One region of the Streptomyces sp. NPDC004051 genome, then DNA from elsewhere that is predicted to be linked to it. Evidence: riboswitches for the same ligand, from Rfam matches in the RefSeq annotation. Region 1 holds a riboswitch; each other region holds the start of a gene.
The links. Region 1 has a riboswitch for cyclic di-AMP ahead of ACWEQO_RS18990 (M23 family metallopeptidase). Riboswitches for the same ligand answer to the same signal wherever they lie in the genome.
Positions count from the first base shown of each region.

Region 2: it holds a riboswitch for cyclic di-AMP, as region 1 does, so the genes downstream of both, ACWEQO_RS17415 (transglycosylase family protein) here and ACWEQO_RS18990 (M23 family metallopeptidase) in region 1, are expected to answer to the same signal.
Region 3: it holds a riboswitch for cyclic di-AMP, as region 1 does, so the genes downstream of both, ACWEQO_RS06695 (transglycosylase SLT domain-containing protein) here and ACWEQO_RS18990 (M23 family metallopeptidase) in region 1, are expected to answer to the same signal.

Region 1 covers NZ_JBSGHG010000016.1:135,964-142,098, forward strand. Annotated here, with positions in the region: gene ACWEQO_RS18985 (SGNH/GDSL hydrolase family protein) at 113-898, opposite strand; gene ACWEQO_RS18990 (M23 family metallopeptidase) at 1,135-2,079, opposite strand; cyclic di-AMP (ydaO/yuaA leader) riboswitch at 2,084-2,246, opposite strand; gene ACWEQO_RS18995 (tyrosine-protein phosphatase) at 2,710-3,507, shown strand; gene ACWEQO_RS19000 (DUF6126 family protein) at 3,527-3,649, opposite strand; gene ACWEQO_RS19005 (helix-turn-helix domain-containing protein) at 3,646-4,269, opposite strand; gene ACWEQO_RS19010 (aspartate aminotransferase family protein) at 4,380-5,795, opposite strand; partial or broken gene ispG (flavodoxin-dependent (E)-4-hydroxy-3-methylbut-2-enyl-diphosphate synthase) at 5,880-6,135, opposite strand, start outside.
Region 2 covers NZ_JBSGHG010000014.1:96,315-102,449, forward strand. Annotated here, with positions in the region: gene ACWEQO_RS17405 (FtsB family cell division protein) at 1-9, opposite strand, end outside; gene eno (phosphopyruvate hydratase) at 108-1,391, opposite strand; gene ACWEQO_RS17415 (transglycosylase family protein) at 1,755-2,552, opposite strand; cyclic di-AMP (ydaO/yuaA leader) riboswitch at 2,556-2,723, opposite strand; gene ACWEQO_RS17420 (transglycosylase family protein) at 2,929-3,921, opposite strand; gene ACWEQO_RS17425 (cytochrome P450 family protein) at 4,257-5,537, opposite strand; gene ACWEQO_RS17430 (nucleoside triphosphate pyrophosphohydrolase) at 5,600-6,135, opposite strand, start outside.
Region 3 covers NZ_JBSGHG010000003.1:292,791-298,925, forward strand. Annotated here, with positions in the region: gene ACWEQO_RS06685 (LolA family protein) at 1-131, opposite strand, end outside; gene ACWEQO_RS06690 (polyprenyl synthetase family protein) at 378-1,388, opposite strand; cyclic di-AMP (ydaO/yuaA leader) riboswitch at 2,013-2,174, shown strand; gene ACWEQO_RS06695 (transglycosylase SLT domain-containing protein) at 2,178-2,669, shown strand; gene ACWEQO_RS06700 (HAD family hydrolase) at 2,738-3,613, opposite strand; gene ACWEQO_RS06705 (GNAT family N-acetyltransferase) at 3,878-4,951, shown strand; gene ACWEQO_RS06710 (glycosyltransferase) at 5,033-6,135, shown strand, end outside.

The sequences.
Region 1 (6,135 bases):
GCCCGGGGGCGACGGGCCCGCCGGGCTCCGGCTCCCGGGACGGGGCGCGGGCGTCCGCCCCCGTGCCCCTCCCCCGTGTCCCGTGCCCGCCGCGTCCGCCCCCCTTCCGGCGTCAGGCCACCGAGGCGATCCGCACCTTGATGTCGTCCGGGGACAGCGTCCCCTTCGCCGTCACGTGGTCCCCCGACGACTCCCCGCGCAGCCGGCGCCCTATCCACGGCACCAGGTATTCGCGCGCCCATTGGACGTCGTCCCGTCGGACGTCGAGGTTGCCGCGCGGCGGCAGCGGGGGCCAGGGCTGCTCCGGGTCGGCCGGGACGTCCAGGCCGAGGGTCTGGCCCGCGCGGAGCGCCACGCGCGTGTGCCCCTCGGGCGACAGGTGGAGCCGGTCGGCGTCCCAGGCCCTGCGGTCCTGGACGCTCTTCAAGGACCACAGGTCGAGCACCGGGCAGCCGTACCGGTCGGCGACGGCCCGCACGTGCCCGTTGTAGGTGGCGATCTTGCCGCGCAGATGCTTGAGCAGGGGCACGCCCCGGGTGTCGAACCCCGTGGTCACCAGGACCGTGCCGGAGACCGCCGTGAGCGCGGCCACGGCCTGCTCGAAACGCTCGGCCACCTCGTCGGGGTCGGTGCCCGGGCGGAGGATGTCGTTGCCGCCCGCGCAGAAGGAGACCAGTGCGGGAGCCAGTTCGACGGCCCGCGGAATCTGGTCGGCCATGATCTGGTCGAGCAGTTTCCCGCGCACCGCGAGATTCGTGTACCGGAAGTCGCCTTCGGGGCGGCGGTCGGCGAGAAGTACGGCGAACCGGTCGGCCCAGCCGACGAACGCCCCGTCCGGGCCGGGGTCGCCGACGCCCTCGGTGAAGCTGTCCCCCACCGCCACGTACGACCCGATCACTGATGTGCTGTCACTCTTCGAATCGTCTGCCACGAGGGGACATGATTCCCTTTCGAATGTGACCTACGCGACCGTAGGAAGGGGTTGACGCGCGGTGAGATAAGCCACTCCCCGAGCATTGTCCCGTTCCGGAATAGCCCTGTTCGCAAGAACGTTGAAGGGCCGAAACGCGCCGAAGGCCGGACCCCGGGATCGGGGTCCGGCCTTCGGCGTGTGTCAGGCGGGTCGCCGCGGGGTCAGGCGAGGGAGACGCCCTTCGCATTGAGGTAGGCGACCGGGTCCACGTCCGAGCCGTAGTTCGGCGTGGTGCGGATCTCGAAGTGCAGGTGCGGGCCGGTCGAGTTGCCGGTGGACCCCGAGAGGCCGACCTGCTGGCCGCCGCTCACGCTCTGGCCGGCCGAGACGGACAGCGAGGACAGGTGGGCGTACTGGGCGTAGTGGCCGTCCTCGAGCCGGATGACGACCTGGTTGCCGTACGCACCGGCCCAGCCCGCGGAGACCACGGTGCCCGGGCCGACGGCCTTCAGGGAGGTGCCGGTCGGAATCGCGAAGTCGACACCGGTGTGGTAGCCGCTGGACCACATGCTGCCGGCCACCTTGTAGGCGGTGCCGGGGCCGCTGCCGGGCACCGGCGAGCTGTAACCGGAGGTGTTCGCGGCCTGGTTCGCGGTCGCGGCACCGGAGGAGGCCTTCGGCGCGGACTGCTTCGGCGCGGAGGACGGAGCGGACGACGAGGGCGGCCCCAGGGGACCGGCAGGGCCGGAGGAGGCCGACTTCTTCGGCGTGCTCGCCGCGGCCTTGCCGTCGACCGAGAGCTTCAGACCGGGGTGGATGAGCGACGGGTCGTCACCCACGACCTCCCGGTTGTCGGCGTAGAGCTGCTTCCAGCCGCCGTCGACGTTCTCGGACTCGGCGATCTTCGCCAGGTAGTCGCCGCCCTTCACTGTGTACGTGCGGGCGCCGTCGCTCTTGCCGCTGTCGGCCTTCTTGCCGTCAGTCTTCTTGTCGGCGACGGAGAACGACTGGACGGCCTTTTCCGGGGCCGCCTGCGCCGGGGCGGCGTTCGCGCCGGTGGCGCCGAGGAGCGGCAGTGCGAGCGCTGCGCCACCGGCGCCGGCGACGGCTATGGAACGGGTGAAACGCGCAGCGCGGGGACGGCGGTGCTTACCCTCTGCGGGCATGACGAATTCCTCTCCGGCGCCTACGAGGTGAGCTGTCGGGTTCGGACTGGAGATGCCCGGCCGCGTCGGGACGCGGCTTAACCCCGAGCCTGTTCCGGAGACCGGGACAGGCAGTGGTACCTGTGGGTCCCCCGCTCCTGCCGTACACGGGTCAGTGTGTGCGGGCTCCGGGCGGCGGCAGGATTAGGCGTCCGTCCGGATCGATGGCGAACGTAGGCGACCACGGCGCAAAGGGACAAGCGCGATGTTCCGAACGAAGGCCCTTTTCCGTGATCCATTCACCTGAATTCCGTCACCCAGAGTCGTCCCGGATTTCCCGCACTCCCCGGATTCCCTTACGGAACAACGGAATTAGGTGAGCATGGCGACAACACATCGTCACCGATATGACGATGCTCACCACGCGCCCCCCACCTCCCCTTCTTTCGGTGCACTTTGTGGCGAAAACTGCTAAACGGACATAACAACTTCAATCGCCCTATCGGGTGCGTTCTGCTCCGGTCGGCCGGTCGCCCCGGAACGCCCCCGTCGACCGGTCCGCGGACAACTCATTGCCCCCGACAGGCATGTCGTATCGTCGGGTGACACCCGCCGGCGCCTCCCCGTCGGCGGCGAGAGGGAGGGGCCCCAGTGACGCAGCACATCCCGTCGACCGAACCCGAGCTGACCGGAGTGCGGAACTTCCGCGATGTGGGCGGACTGCCGACCGTGGACGGCCGCCGGGTACGCCACGGCGTGCTGTTCCGCAGCGGCCACCTCGCCCACGCCACCGCGTCGGACGCCGCCTTCCTGTCCTCCCTGGGACTGCACACCGTCTTCGACTTCCGCAACGCGGCCGACCGGAAGCTGGACGGCCACGACATCGAACTGCCCGGCGTGCGCCAGGTGAACCTGCCGCTGAGCGACCCGGCCGACGGCGCACAGTTCTGGAAGATGGTCCGCGACGGCGACCTGGACCAGCTGCGCTCGATCCTCGCCGACGGCAAGGCGGCGGGCCGGATGATCGCCTCGTACCGCGTGCTCGTCAGGAAACGCACCGCCGAGCACTCCCAGGTGCTGCGCTCGCTCGCCGAGGAGAGCGTCCCCGCGCTGATGCACTGCGCGGCGGGCAAGGACCGCGCGGGCCTGTCGGTGGCGGTGACGCTGCTCGCCCTGGGGGTGGAGCGGGACGCGATCTTCGACGACTACCTCAAGTCCGGCGCCAAGCACCGCCGCTACCGGGTGCGTCGCAGCGGCAGCTCCGCCTCGGCCTACTCCCCCGAGGTCATGGAGCTGCTCGACCCCCTGTTCGACGCCCGCGCCGAATATCTGTCGGCGGCCCTGGAGACCATCGAGGAGACCTGGGGCGGCGTGGACCCCTACCTCGAGACGGCGCTCGGGCTCACCCCCGAGAACCGGGAGCGACTGCGCGAGCGCCTGCTCGAGTGAGGAACCCCTCGTCCGGTGACTACTGCTTGGCGCCCAGCGCGAACAGCAGGTAGATGAAGGCCGCGAAGAGGTGCCCCACCACGACGTAGACGAACAGCCTCACCCACAGGGCGCGAGGGAACTTCTCCTCCAGGTCTTTCATGACACATCTCCATGGGTGGGGCCCAGGCACAGGGCGGCCGTGGGACTCTGCAACAGGGTATGGACGAAGAGCAGCTCGACCCCGTCGGGGTCCTGAGCGGCGATACGGTGCGGGGTCAGCGAGTCGAAGTGCGCGCTGTCGCCCGGGGCCAGCCGGTGCAGCGCGTCCCCGAGGCGCAGCAGCAGCCGCCCCTTGAGGACGTACAGCCATTCCTCACCCGGGTGGACCCGCACGATGCCGCTCTGGGAGCCGTGGGGAACCTCGACCCGCAGGGCCTGCATCCCGCGCCCGGGGGAGCCGGCCTGGCGGTACGTCCAGCCGCCCGCGACGGTCGGCTCCGTGTCGGCGGCGCGCAGCACCGCGTCCTGGTCGGTGGTCGTCTCGCCGAGCAGTTCCGAGACGGTCGTACCGTAGATCCTGGCCAGGGAGAGCAGCATGGGCAGCGAGGGCTGGCGCTGCCCGGTCTCCAGCCGGGAGAGATGGGCGGGCGAGAGCCCCGCGTCGCGTGCCGCGGCCTCCAGGGTCAGGCCCGCCCGGCGGCGCAGCGCGCGCAGGTGCGGTGCGACCGCGGGAAGCGCGGCGGCCGGTTCGGCCGACGGATCGCTCTCGGGGGTGTGCATGACCCCATTCAGCAGCATTTTTGCCCGCGAGGCAAATTTCTTGCCTCGCGGGCAAAAAGAGGTGGGCGTTCACGCCCCGGCAGACATCGCGGCCGTACGGGGCCAGTGTCTCACCGGCCGACGACCGCCTGCTTCATCAGGGTCCTGCCGAACTCCCACAGCAGACCGCCGTCGTGGGCCTCGTCCATCACCGCCGTGAAGGCGCCCACGAACCGGTCCACGTCCCGCTCGTCGATGATCAGCGGCGGGATCAGTTTGATCACCTCCATGTGGTCGCCGGAGACCTGGGTGAGGATCCTGTGCCGCCGCAGCAGCGGCACGACCACCATCTGCGCGAAGAGCCCCTTGCGCGCGGCCTGCAGCGCGGCCCAGCGGCCGCGCAGCCTGAGCGACCGCGGCCGGCCGAACTCGATGCCGATCATCAGGCCCCGGCCGCGGACCTCGGCCAGCAGCTCGTACTTCCCGGTCAGTGCCGCGAGCCGGGACCGCAGCAGCTCCCCGGTGGCCCGGGCGTGCGCGACGAGGTGCTCGTTCTCCATGACCGACAGGACCGCGAGGCCCGCGGCCATCGCCTGGGCGTTGGCCCCGAAGCTGGCCGAGTGGACCAGCACCCGGTCCATCGACGAGTAGACCTTGCGGAAGATCCAGTCCTTGCCCAGCGTGGCTCCCACCGGCACATAGCCGCCGGAGAGCGCCTTGGCCACGCACACCAGGTCCGGCTCGACCCCCTCCTCGTGCTGGTAGGCGTAGAAGTCACCAGTCCGCCCGAGGCCGGTCTGCACCTCGTCGACGATCAGCAGCGCCTTGCGCCGGTGCAGCAGTTCCTGCGCGGCGCGCAGATAGCCGGGCGGGGCCTCGTACACGCCCTTGCCCTGGATCGGCTCCACGATGAGGGCGGCGACATCGCCCTCGGCCAGCTCCCGCTCCAGCGCGTCCAGGTCGCCGAGCGGTACCGCCGTGTCGGGCAGCAGCGGGGCGAAGCCGTCGCGGAAGCCGGACTCGCCGTTGACGGACAGGGAGCCGGTGGTCAGGCCGTGGAAGGCGTGCTCGCAGTACAGGACACGCGGTCTGCCGGTCACGTAGCGGGCGAACTTCAGCGCGCCCTCGACCGCCTCCGTGCCGCTGTTGCCGAAGAACACCCGGTCCAGGTGGGGGCTGTGCGCGAGCAGTCGCTCGGCCAGCAGACCGGGCAGCGGCTGGCAGTCGAAGCGGGTGAGGTCGGCGAGCGAGGCGTCGAGGACGTCGTGCAGCGCCTTGCGGACCACGGGGTGGTGGCGCCCCAGGCCCATCACCCCGAATCCGGCGAGCATGTCCAGGTGGTCGTTGCCGTCCGCGTCCCAGAAGTGGGCGCCCTCGGCCCGTTCGTAGACCTTGTCGAAGCCGATGGCGTGCAGCATGCGCGGGAGCTGGTGGTTGAGGTACCGGGTGTGCAGCTCGTAGCGTTCGGCTCCGCGCTCGGCCAGCAGCGCGCCGAGGTCGAACTCCCCGGCCGGCGACGGCTTCGACACGGACTCCGCGATGGTCATTGCGGTGACTCCTGTCGGTGCTGTGGTTGCTTCGGCGGCTCGTCGGAATCGTCACGCCCGGGCCCCCCTTCGGTTCCGTGCCCTTCAGCTCACGGTGACGGCCGGTTCGCCGGAGGCGGTGCCGTCCTTCTCCATCTGCTCGGCGATCCTCAGCGCCTCCTCGATCAGCGTCTCCACGATCTTCGACTCCGGCACCGTCTTGATCACCTCGCCCTTGACGAAGATCTGCCCCTTGCCGTTGCCGGAGGCCACCCCCAGATCCGCCTCCCGCGCCTCACCCGGCCCGTTCACCACACAGCCCATCACCGCCACCCGCAGCGGCACGTCCATGCCCTCCAGC
Region 2 (6,135 bases), on a different contig from region 1:
CACGGCCATGTCCCCGTCTCCCGTTCACATTTCATACGCGCGTACGTCCCCGGACACGGTACGGGACCGTGTCCGGGGACGTACGGACGACTGGCGGAGCCGCGTCGTCAGGCGTTGCGGAACCGCGGGAAGGCGCTGCGGCCCGCGTACACCGCGGCGTCGTCGAGGATCTCCTCGATGCGCAGCAGCTGGTTGTACTTGGCCACGCGCTCGGAGCGGGCCGGGGCGCCGGTCTTGATCTGGCCGCAGTTGGTGGCGACGGCCAGGTCGGCGATGGTGACGTCCTCGGTCTCGCCGGAACGGTGCGACATCATGCACTTGAAGCCGTTGCGCTGGGCCAGCTCGACGGCGTCCAGGGTCTCGGTCAGCGAACCGATCTGGTTCACCTTCACCAGCAGGGCGTTGGCCGAGCCCTCCTCGATGCCGCGGGCCAGGCGCTCCGGGTTGGTGACGAACAGGTCGTCGCCGACGATCTGGACCTTGTCGCCGAGCTTGTCGGTGAGGGCCTTCCAGCCGTCCCAGTCGTCCTCGAACAGCGGGTCCTCGATGGAGACCAGCGGGTACGCCTCGACCAGCTCGGCGTAGTACTCCGTCATCTCGGCGGCGGAGCGCTCCTTGCCCTCGAAGACGTACGAGCCGTCCTTGTAGAACTCGGAGGCGGCCACGTCGAGCGCGAGGGCGATCTGCTCGCCCGGGGCGTAACCGGCTTCCTTGATGGCCTCGAGGATGAGGTCGAGGGCCTCGCGGTTGGAGCCGAGGTTCGGGGCGAAGCCGCCCTCGTCGCCGAGGCCGGTGGACAGGCCGCGGCTCTTCAGCACCTTCTTCAGGGTGTGGTAGACCTCGGTGCCCCAGCGCAGGGCCTCGGAGAAGGACTCCGCGCCGATCGGGGCGATCATGAACTCCTGGATGTCCACATTGGAGTCCGCGTGCGAGCCGCCGTTGAGGATGTTCATCATCGGCACCGGCAGCAGGTGCGCGTTGGGTCCGCCCAGGTAGCGGAAGAGGGGCAGGTCGCTGGCCTCGGAGGCGGCGTGGGCGACGGCCAGGGAGACGCCGAGGATGGCGTTGGCGCCGAGGGAGCCCTTGTTGTCGGTGGCGTCCAGGTCGAACATCGCCTGGTCGATCAGGCGCTGCTCGGTGGCGTCGTAGCCGACCAGCTCCGGGCCGATCTGCTCGATGACGGCCAGGACGGCCTTCTCGACTCCCTTGCCCTGGTAACGGTCGGGGTCGCCGTCACGGAGTTCGATGGCCTCGAAGGCGCCGGTGGAGGCACCGGACGGAACGGCGGCACGACCCGTGCTGCCGTCGTCGAGGCCGACCTCGACCTCGACGGTGGGGTTGCCTCGGGAGTCCAGGATTTCCCGGGCTACGACGACGTCGATGGACGGCACGAGCATCTCCTTCATGGATGTGACGTGGATCAGCCGGGCCACGGGGACCCTGCGGGACCGAGCCTATCCGGCTCCGGGCGATCGGCCATCCGGTCGGCCGCCTCTCGGACGGAACCGAGAGTAAATTGTTTCCGAACGGAACAAAGACGGGCCCGGAAACCGGAACCCCCTCGTGCCCGTCGGCCGGCACCGGACACCAGACGCCGAACACCGGACACCGGACGCCGGCGAGGACCCGCCGCGTACGGAAAAGCCCCGCCCCGGCGCGTACGGGGAACACGCACCGGGGCGGGGGAGACCCCGTGGGGACGGGGAGGGGAGGGGCTCCGTGGGGACGGAGCCCCCTGGACCTGCGGCCGCACCTTACTTCAGGTGCAGCTGCTGACCCGGGTAGATGAGGTCGGCGTCCTCGACGATGTCGTCGTTCAGCTCGAACAGCTTGTTCCAGCCGCCCTTGACGTCGTGCTCCGCGGCGATCGAGCTGAGGGTGTCGCCCTTGACCACCTTGTACTCGCCGTCGCCCTTCTCGACCTTCTCGCCGGTCGGGGTGGTGACGGTCTTCTTCGCGGCGGCCGGACGCTCGTCGGAGCGGGAGGCCTTCTGCTCGGTGGAGCGCTCGGGGGCGGAGCCGGTGCTCTGCTTCTGGGCGCTCTGCTTCCGGGTGCTCTGTTCCTGGGTGCTCTGCTTCTGGGTGTTCTGCTTCTGGGTGTTCTGCTGCTGGGTGCTCTGCGAGGAACCGCTGTTCTGGTTCCCGGCGCTCTGGTTGCCGGAGCCGCCGCCGGCGTAGGCGGCGTTGGACAGGCCCTTGCCGCAGACCGGCCAGGCGCCCTTGCCCTGGCCCGCGAGGACCTTCTCGGCTATCTCGATCTGCTGGGCCTTGCTGGCCCGGTCGGCGGTGGCGGCGTACTGCGTGCCGCCGTAGCCGGCCCAGGTGGAAGCGGAGAACTGCAGGCCGCCGTAGTAGCCGTTGCCGGTGTTGATGGACCAGTTGCCACCGGACTCGCACTGGGCGACGGTGTCCCACTCGGAGGCGGTGGCGGCGGAAGCGTTGCCGGCCGCCATCAGCGGGGCGGCGACGGCGGCACCGGTGACGCCTGCGACGGCGATGACCCGGGTGGCCTTGGACGGACGACGGTGCTTGCCCTTGCCGGAAAACAGCATGGAAGATCCCCTCACCGACGCCTACGAGGTGAGCTGTCGGGTTCGGGCCGGTTGAGTTGCCCGGCCGCGTCCCTCACGGGACACGGCTTCACCCCTAGCCGATCCGGCGTCAATCACCGGATGCGGCACCTACCTTGGTTCCCCCGCTCCTGCCTACGGCGCATGACGCGACGAGTGTTCCCGTGCTGCCACTGGCAGGATTCGGCGTGGCGGCAGCCGGGGCCCGCGGTGGCGAGCGGTCCTGACGGTAGACACGCGCACGGCGGATAATCAAAGACGATCAGGGCTTCTGAGACCTATCTCTCATCGCCTTTATAACGGACATTCAGCGCGAAACCCGACCTCAACTGCCGCCATCGACACGCCTCTTCGAATGTCAGCCTTCGTCCGATCCGAATCCGAACGCAAGGCTCTGACCGGGAAGGATGAGGTTGGGCGCCGCCTCATCCGCCCCCGCGCCGCCCCCGCCGTACTGGGCGAGCCACCCGCCGCCGAGCGCAAGGGAGTCGACGGCGATCGAGGGACCGATTCCGGTGCCCTCGGGGGCCCTGTCGGCCGGGGAGGAGACGTCGAGGCCGCGCGAGAGGCCGAGGCCGCCGCGCGAGGCGTGCCGGCCGGAGCTTCCGGACTCACGGTCCTCACGCACCTCTTCCTCGGCACTGGCGCCACGGTGGCGGCCGGTGGGGGCCTCACTCGCGGACGCATCCGAAGAGCCCGCCTTCTGTCCCGACTTGCCCGAATCGCCCCCCTTGGCGGAGGGGGAAGCGGAAGCGGAGGGGGAGGCGCCGGGCTCGATGCCCGAACCGTCGGACTCGGGCGCTTCGTCCGCCTTCTGGCCCTTACCGACCTCGATGCCCTTGTCGCCGCCGTTGCCCTTGTTGCCCGAAGAAGCACCGGCGGACTGCGAGGGCGCCGGGGTGGCGGAGCTTCCGGTACCGGACGAGTCGTACGACGAGCCGCCGCCCGCGCCGGTGTCGGCGCCGGCCTTGCCCAGGTCGCCACCCAGGCCCGACAGCAGGCCGCAGGCCTGCCACGCGCCGACCCCCTGGTCGGCGAGGATCTTCTCGGCCACGGCTATCTGCTGGCCGCGGCTGGCCTGGTCGGCGCTGGACGCGTAGTCGAGGCCGCCGTACTTCTCCCAGTCCGCCTGGGTCAACTGCAGGCCGCCGTAGTAGCCGTTGCCGGAGTTCTGACTCCACGAGCCGCCGGACTCGCACTCCGCGACCCGGTCCCAGGTCACACCCTCGGCCGCGCTGGCGCCACTGGCCCCGAGGAGCGGAATCGCGATGGCTGAGCCGGTCACTCCGGCAGCGACGACAAAAGCCGGAGCCTGGCGGGGGCGACGGTGACGACCGTTCCCGGAGAGCATGCGGAGACCTTTCGCAGGACAACAGTTACCCGCACGGCGAGTCGAACTGCGCAGCTGTGCAACCGAGGCGCCGTGCTTGATGGGTGAACGTAGCCGCAGACAATCGCTTGTCACAAGTTCATGCCGCGCAGATCACATGAAGATCACAGAGCTGACCGAACGTCATGTCCGCACTGCCCCGACGACGGTGCGACGGACCGTGCCCGAAGGGGTCCCGACCGTCACTTCAGAGGCGTACGGAGGATGCGCAAAAGCCACTTCTGCGGCAACCCGGTGGCCTTCACGGGTCCGTCCGGCGGGTTGCTACGGCAGACATCCGGTGACCGTTCAGTAAGTCACTTCGGCCATGGGCTGAATTCCACCGGCAGGGTCCGCAGTCCGCGCATGATGAGCCCGCCGCGCCAGCGCAGTTCGGCCGGATCCGACGCGAGCCTGAGGTCCGGCAGTCGGGTCAGCAGCGTGGCGAGCGCGGTCTGGCCCTCCAGCCGGGCCAGCGGGGCGCCCAGGCAGTAGTGGATGCCGTGGCCGTACCCCAGGTGCTGGTTGTCCCGCCGGGCGAGGTCGAGCACGTCGGGATCGGCGAACCGCTCCGGGTCGCGGTCCGCGGCGGCCAGGACGACGAGGACCGGGTCCCCGGCCGCGATGTGCTGCCCGCCGAGGGTGAGCGCCTCGGTGGCGAACCGCCAGGTGGCCAGCTCCACGGGCCCGTCGTAGCGCAGGAGTTCCTCCACGCCGGTCTCCAGCAGCCCGCGCTCCCCGGCGGCGAGCGAGGCTTGCAGGCGCTCGCGCTGCTCGGGGTGGGTGAGCAGGGCGTAGGTGCCGTTGCCGATGAGGTTGACGGTGGTCTCGAAACCGGCGAACAGCAGGATGAACGCCATGGCGGCGGCCTCGTTCTCGGTGAGGTGCTCACCGTGGTCGGAGGCGCGGATCAGGCCGGAGATGAGGTCCTCGCCGGGGGCGGGTTCGGCGGGCAGTGCCTCGCGCTTGCGGTGGATGAGGTCGGCGAGGTAGCCGCGCATCTTCTTCACCGACCGGGCGACCCCTCCCCGGGGTCCGCCCTGATGCCGAATCATCATGCCCGCCCAGTCCCGGAAGTCGTCCTGGTCCTCCCGGGGGACGCCGAGCAGGTCGCAGATGGCGTAGATGGGGAGCGGGAAGGCGAACTCGTGGATGAGGTCGGCGGAGCCGCGCTCCGCGAACCGGTCGATGAGCCCGTCGGTGAGCTCCTGCACCCGGGACTCGAACTCGGCGACGCGGCGCGGTGTGAACGCCTTGCTGACCAGTCTGCGCAGCCGGGTGTGGTCCGGCGGGTCGATGTTGAGCAGGTGCGTCATCAGCTCGGCCTTGCGCTCACCGGGAATGCCGGTCTTCCCCTTGGCGTGGGCGGGCTCGTCGTGGTGCGCCGGGTTCTTGGAGAGACGGGGGTCGGCAAGGGTCTGCCGGGCGTCGGCGTACCGGGTGACCAGCCAGGCCTCCACCCCGCTGGGCAGCCGCGTCCGGTGCACGGGCGCGTGCTCGCGCAGCCAGGCGTAGGCGGGGTACGGGTTGCTCGCGAACTCCCAGGTGAAGAGTTCGGGGGCGGTGCTCTCGGGCTGGGGCTGGTGCTGGTCGGTCACACCCCGACGGTATCCGCCCCCTTCTCCCCGAAGGCCCTCCCCTTGCTCCTCCGGTTACTCCCCTACTCCCCCGTTGCTTCCCCGCCGGTCCCTTCCGCGGCCCGTATCGCGTCCCGGTACGCGCGGGCCGCCGCGCGCAGGGCCGCCTCCGGGTCGACGCCCTCCGCCTCGGCCCGTACCGCCAGGGCGAGCAGGTCGTAGCCGATGCCCTCGACCCGGGGCAGGGAAACGTCCAGGCCCGCGGTGCGGACGCGGGAGGCCAGTTTGGCGGCGAGGGCCAGGCCGGGCTGGCCCATGGGGATGCCCTCGGTGACCGAGGTGCGCTGCTTCTCGACGGCCTTGGTGCGCAGCCAGTGCGCCTTGACCTCCTCGGGGGTGGTCGCCGTCTCGTCGCCGAAGACATGGGGGTGGCGGTGGATGAGCTTGGCGACGATGCCGCCGGCCACGTCGTCGACGGAGAAGGGCTCCTCCGGATGCTCCTCGGCGATCCGGGCGTGGAAGACGACCTGGAGGAGGACGTCGCCCAGTTCCTCGCGCAGTTCGTCCCGGTCGCCCTCCTCGATCGCCTCGACGAGTTCGTACGCCTCCTCGATGCCGT
Region 3 (6,135 bases), on a different contig from region 1:
AGCCCGATGGTCGCGGCCGCCACTCCCATCACCGTGACCGGGACGATGTACCGCGCGGCCCTGCGCCGGCCCGGGCCCGGCTCGCGGGTCGCCCCCGCGGTCGTCGTGTCGTCGGATTCGTACGGTGCCATGTGTGCCTTACCTCCGTGGTCGGCGGCGGCCTGCGTCTCGTGTTCCTCGCACCAGTCACACCCTGAGCCGCCATCCTCACCCGAAGCGGTGAGGAGTGGTGTCCGTCATGGTCCATCTGACCAAACACCACGCGAGGAAGCGTCAGACCCCGGACTCAACTCCGTGTACTGCTGCGGTATGACACGAGGAGGTGTTCCCTCCCCCGACCAGTAGGGGTCGGGGTCGGGGTCGGGGCGCCGGGCGGGTCAGCCGGCCCGGTGCACCACCGCGTCGCACAGTTCGACCAGGGCCGTCTTCGACTCGCACTCCGGCAGCGGCGCCAGCACCGCGCGGGCCTCCTGCGCATGGCGCACGGTGTCCCGGCGGGCCTGCTCCAGCGCGGGGTGCGCGCGCAGCAGGCGCAGTGCCTCGGCGTGCCGGCCGTCGTCACTGAGGTCGGAGTCCAGCAGCTCGCACAGCGCGACGTCCTCGGGCAGGCCCTGCCGGGCCGCCCGCTCGCGCAGCCGCAGCACGGGCAGGGTCGAAATGCCCTCGCGCAGGTCGGTGCCCGGGGTCTTGCCGGACTCGTGGGAGTCGGAGGCGATGTCCAGCACGTCGTCGGCGAGCTGGAAGGCGATCCCGAGCCGCTCGCCGTACTGGGTCAGCACGTCCACGACCGCGTCGTCCGCGCCGGACATCATGGCGCCGAACCGGCACGAGACGGCGACCAGTGAACCGGTCTTGCCGCTGAGGACGTCCAGGTAGTGGTCGACCGGATCGCGGCCGTCCTGCGGTCCCGCGGTCTCCAGGATCTGGCCGGAGACCAGCCGCTCGAACGCCTCCGCCTGCACCCGTACGGCCTCCGGCCCGAGGTCGGCCAGGATGTGCGAGGCGCGCGCGAAGAGGAAGTCGCCGGTGAGGACCGCGACGGAGTTGCCCCAGCGGGTGTTCGCGCTCGGCACCCCGCGCCGCACACCCGCGTCGTCCATCACGTCGTCGTGGTACAGCGTGGCCAGGTGGGTCAGCTCCACGACCACGGCGGACGGTACGACGCCGGGCGCGTGGGGGTCGCCGAACTGGGCGGCGAGCATCACCAGCAGCGGCCGGAACCGCTTGCCGCCGGCCCGCACCAGGTGCTGGGCGGCGCCCGTGATGAAGGGGACCTCACTCTTGGTGGCCTCGAGCAGCCCTTCCTCGACAGCCGTCATCCCGGCCCGGACATCGGCTTCCAGAGCCTGGTCCCGCACGCTCAGCCCGAATGGCCCGACGACGGTCACGAGGGGTCTCCTGTCTGCTGGTGTCCACTGACGCTCAGACGTCTTGCACCGTTCACCACTGGGTCGCTGGTTGTCGATAGGTCGCTGACATCACTCGAGTCAGCGTATCCGGTCATGTTTCGATCACCGCCAGCACCCACATTCCCCCGAGCCCGTCCGAGCACGCCTGGACGGCACGTCACGGCGCCCTCCGGCATCGGATCACCATCAGATCGTTTCCGACCGGTCGACAACAAGGGACATTCACCAACTTTTCGAACACCTTTCCCCGCCCGCACCCCGAACCGCATCCCGGCACACACCCCATCCTGCCCGCCCCGATGCCCGATTTGCCGTAATTGGAAATGGAATTCCCCTTGGCGGCAAATGCGTCCGCACGGTGCGGCCAGTGAGGTCGGTCACGCGCCACCCGGCCCGCCCGCGCCTCCCCCGCGGGCACGCCTTCCCTTTCACCGCACGCGAGTTGACCGTTGACGCCCGCAAAGGATCAAGTCCCCCAAATAGCCCGAGACAAGATCAAACGGCGTCATACGTAATGTTCGCACTTGTTCCCGACATGCGCTCTCGCATACGTTCCCGGCCTGTCGGGCGGACGCCGAATCCTGCCACCGCCCGCACCACCCGTCGATCAACTCACTCACGCACGGCAGGAGCGGGGGACCCAGGTAAGTCGCCGGACCGGTTCACCGGGACGGCTCGGGGTGAAGCCACGCCCTCAGGGGCGCGGCCGGGCACTCTCCCGCCCGAACCCGACAGCTCACCTCGCAGGCGTAGGAGAGGAACGCACCCATGTCCGCCACGCCCGCATCCGGTCGGCGCCGCTTCGGCCGCACCCGCCTCGTCCGCTCCCTCGCCGTCGCCACCGTCGCGGCGATCGCCCTCCCGGTCTTCGGCGCCACCAGCGCCTCCGCCGCCCCCGTGTCGTCCGCCCCGGCCGCCGCCGGCACCGCGACGGCGTACCCGGACAACCTCGACGGCTGGATCCGCGAGGCGCTGTCGATCATGGCGCAGCACGGCATCCCCGGCAGCTACGACTCCATCCACCGCAACATCATGCGCGAGTCCTCCGGCAACCCGCAGGCCATCAACCTGTGGGACTCCAACGCCGTCGCCGGCACCCCGTCGAAGGGCCTGCTGCAGGTCATCGACCCGACCTTCCAGGCGTACCACGTGCCCGGAACGGCCTTCGACCCGTTCGACCCGGTCGCGAACATCGCGGCCGCCTGCAACTACGCGGCGGACCGCTACGGCTCGATCGACAACGTCTTCGGCGCCTACTGAGACATCGCCCACTGGGACGTCGCCCACTGGGACGTCCGGGCGCACCGGGACACGCCCGGTGCGCGGGGTCACCCGTCGGGGCGGAGGCCGGAACGGCACGTGGTGGGGCGTGTGCCGTCCCGCCCCGCCCCGCTCCCCGCGCCGAACAACCGCTCGAGGACGACGGCCACGCCGTCGTCCTCGTTCGTCGTGGTGACCTCGTCGGCCACCGCCTTCAGCTCGGGATGCGCGTTGGCCATGGCGACACCGTGGGCCGCCCAGTGGAACATCGGGATGTCGTTGGGCATGTCGCCGAAGGCGACGGTCCGTTCCCGGCTCAGCCCCAGGTGCTCGGCGGCCAGCGCCAGTCCCGTCGCCTTGGTGACACCGCACGGCTGGAGCTCCACGGTGCCCGGTCCCGACATGGTGACCGTGGCCAGCGAGCCGACCACCGAACGCGCCGTCTCCGCCAACTCGTCGTCACTCAGGAAGGAGTGGCGCAACAGCACCTTGGTGATCGGCAGCACCCACAGGTCGTCCCGTCGCCCGACCCGGACGGAGGGCAGCGTCGGGTGCGGCATCCGGTAGCCCGGCTCGATCAGGGTGAGCCCGTCGACCCCGTCCTGGTCGACCGCGGCGTACACCTCCCCCACCTCGGCCTCGATCTTGCCGAGCGCGGTCTCCGCCAGTTCCCGGTCCAGCGTGACGGAGTGCAGCAGCCGGTTCGCGCCGGCGTCGTACACCTGCGCGCCCTGTCCGCACACCGCGAGCCCCGTGCTCCCCAGTCTGTCCAGGAGCGGCCGCACCCCGGGCGCCGGTCGGCCCGTCACCACGAGGTGCCGGGCACCGGCCCGCGTCGCCAGCGCCAGTGCGGCGAGAGACCGGTCGGAGAGGGAGTCGTCGCCGCGCAGCAGCGTCCCGTCCAGGTCGGTGGCGATGAGTGAGAAATCGGTGGGTGCGGCCATGATCAGAGAATACGGACACCGGGCCCACCCGACTCACCCTCACCCGGAACGCCCCCGTCCGCCCACCCGCACCCCTTATCCTGCGCACCGTCGCCGCGCACCCCGCCGTTTCCGTCATCAGCGGGTACGGACCCGTTGAAGGCCTCTGCACCACTTGGCGACAACATGGTCCGCTACCTACCGGCCCGGGGGTTCCGGGCGGTACCTTCCAAGAGTCCAGGGGGGACTTGATCGGGGGGTCAGGTGAGCAGTGGACGCACACGTGTGCTGAGGCTCGAGGAGCTCGGCGCGGGTGAACGGGAACGCTGGCGTGAGCTGCGCGCCGCGACGGACGCACCACGCAGCCCTTTCATGGAACCGGAGTTCGCCACCGCCGTGTCCCGGGTGCGGCCGCGGGCCCGGGTGGCGGTCCTGTACGAGGGGACGTCCGCCGAACCGGCCGGCTTCCTGCCGTACGAGCGGGGCGCGTTGGGGCAGGGCCGGGCGATCGGGCTCGGGGTGTCGGACTGCCAGGGCGCCGTCCTGCGTCCGGGCCTCGCCCCGGAGACCGGTGAACTGCTGCGCGCCTGCTCGGTGTCGAGCTTCGCCTTCGACAACCTGGAGGCGGGCCAGGCCCTGTTCGTCCCGTACGCGGCCGAGGAGCACGCCACCTATGTCATCGACGTGGAGAAGGGCTACGAGACCTACGAGTCCGTACTGCGCGCCCAGTCGCCGAAGTTCCTGAAGACCACACTGGCCAAGGAGCGCAGGCTCGGCCGCCAGGCGGCCGGACCGGTGCGGTTCGTCTTCGACGAACGCGACCCGGCCGCGCTGCGCGCGCTCATCGAGTGGAAGTCGGCCCAGTACCGCAGGACCGGGCGGCGCGACCGGTTCGCGCAGGAGTGGATCACGCGGCTCGTGGGGCGCCTGGCCGAGACCCGGGCACCGGAGTGCACGGGCACGCTGTCCGTCCTGTACGCCGGGGACCGCCCCGTCGCCGCGCACTTCGGTCTGCGCTCGTCCTCGGTCCTGGCCTGCTGGTTCCCGGCGTACGACGTGGAGTTCGCGAAGTACTCGCCGGGGCTGGTGCTGCATCTGCGCATGGCGGAGGCGGCGGCCGGCGAGGGCATCGGCCTGCTCGACATGGGGCGCGGCCCGGCCGAGTACAAGGACTCGCTGAAAACGGGCGAACTCGCCGTCCACGAAGGGGAGGCGACGCGTCCGGGCCTGGGGGCCGCGCTGCACCTGCTGCGCCGCGAGCCCGCACGCCGTGCGCACGGCTTCGTCCGCGCCCGCCCGCGTCTCGCGTCGTTGGCGTCACGGGCGTTGAAGGGGGCGGGGCGGCTGCGCCGGTCATGAGGGGCCGTTCGTGAGGACCGTTCGTCAGGGCAGTTCGCGGGGACCGTTCATGAGGACCGTTCATGAGGAGGGGGAGGGCTCATGGCCCGCACGGCACGTGCGCAGGAGGAGATACGGCGGTTCCTGGACATCGGAGCGGTTCAGGTCGCCGAACTGGACCTGAACGGTGAGGAGACCGCCCTCAGACCCGGTCCGGACAGCCCACCGGTGACGCACGGAGAGGTGTTCGTGCTGGTCAGGCGGGCGGGCCGGCCGGTGGGCACGCTGCTGGGGCGGGTGCCGGAGGGGGCCGATCCGGCACCGGTCCTGGCGGCGCTCGCACGGCAGGAGCACGGGCCGGAGCATGGGCCGGAGCACGGACGGGAGCCGGCCGGGGGGCCAGGACAGGGGCAGGGCGCGGAGAGGTCCGGGGCCGCCGGACCGCCGCCGCCCCGCACCTCGGTCGTCGTGGCCACCCGGGAGCGGTCCGGACAGCTCGCCCGAGCGCTCGACTCGCTCCTCGCGCAGGACCACCCCGACTTCGAGATCGTCGTCGTCGACAACGCGCCCGTGACGGACGGGACGCGTGACCTGGTGGAGCGGAAGTACGGGGAGCGCGTGCGGTACGTGTGCGAACCGGTCGCCGGACTGGCGACCGCGCACAACACCGGGCTCGCCGCCGCCCGCGGCGAGGTGGTGGCGTTCACCGACGACGACGTCGTCGCCGACCCCCGCTGGCTCACCGAGCTGACCACGCCCTTCGCGGCCGACCCCGGACTCGGCTGTGCCACCGGCCTGATCCTGCCCGCCCGGCTCCGCACCCCGGCCCAGGTCCTGCTGGAGAGCCACGGCGGTTTCGCGAAGGGGTTCACCCCGACGACGTACGACCCGAAGGACCCGCCCCGCGACGAGCCGCTGTTCCCCTTCACCGCGGGCCGGTTCGGCTCCGGTGCGAACATGGCGTTCCGTGCGGAGGTGCTGCGCGGGGTCGGCGGCTTCGACCCGGCCACCGGCGCCGGGACGCCCGCCCGGGGCGGCGACGACCTCTACGGGTTCGTCCGGGTCCTCACCCAGGGGCACAGACTCCACTACACGCCCGGCGCGCTGGTGTGGCACCACCACCGGGAGACCTGGGCCGATCTGGAGACCCAGGCGTTCGGCTACGGCGCCGGGCTCACCGCCTACCTCACCGCGATCCTGGTCGC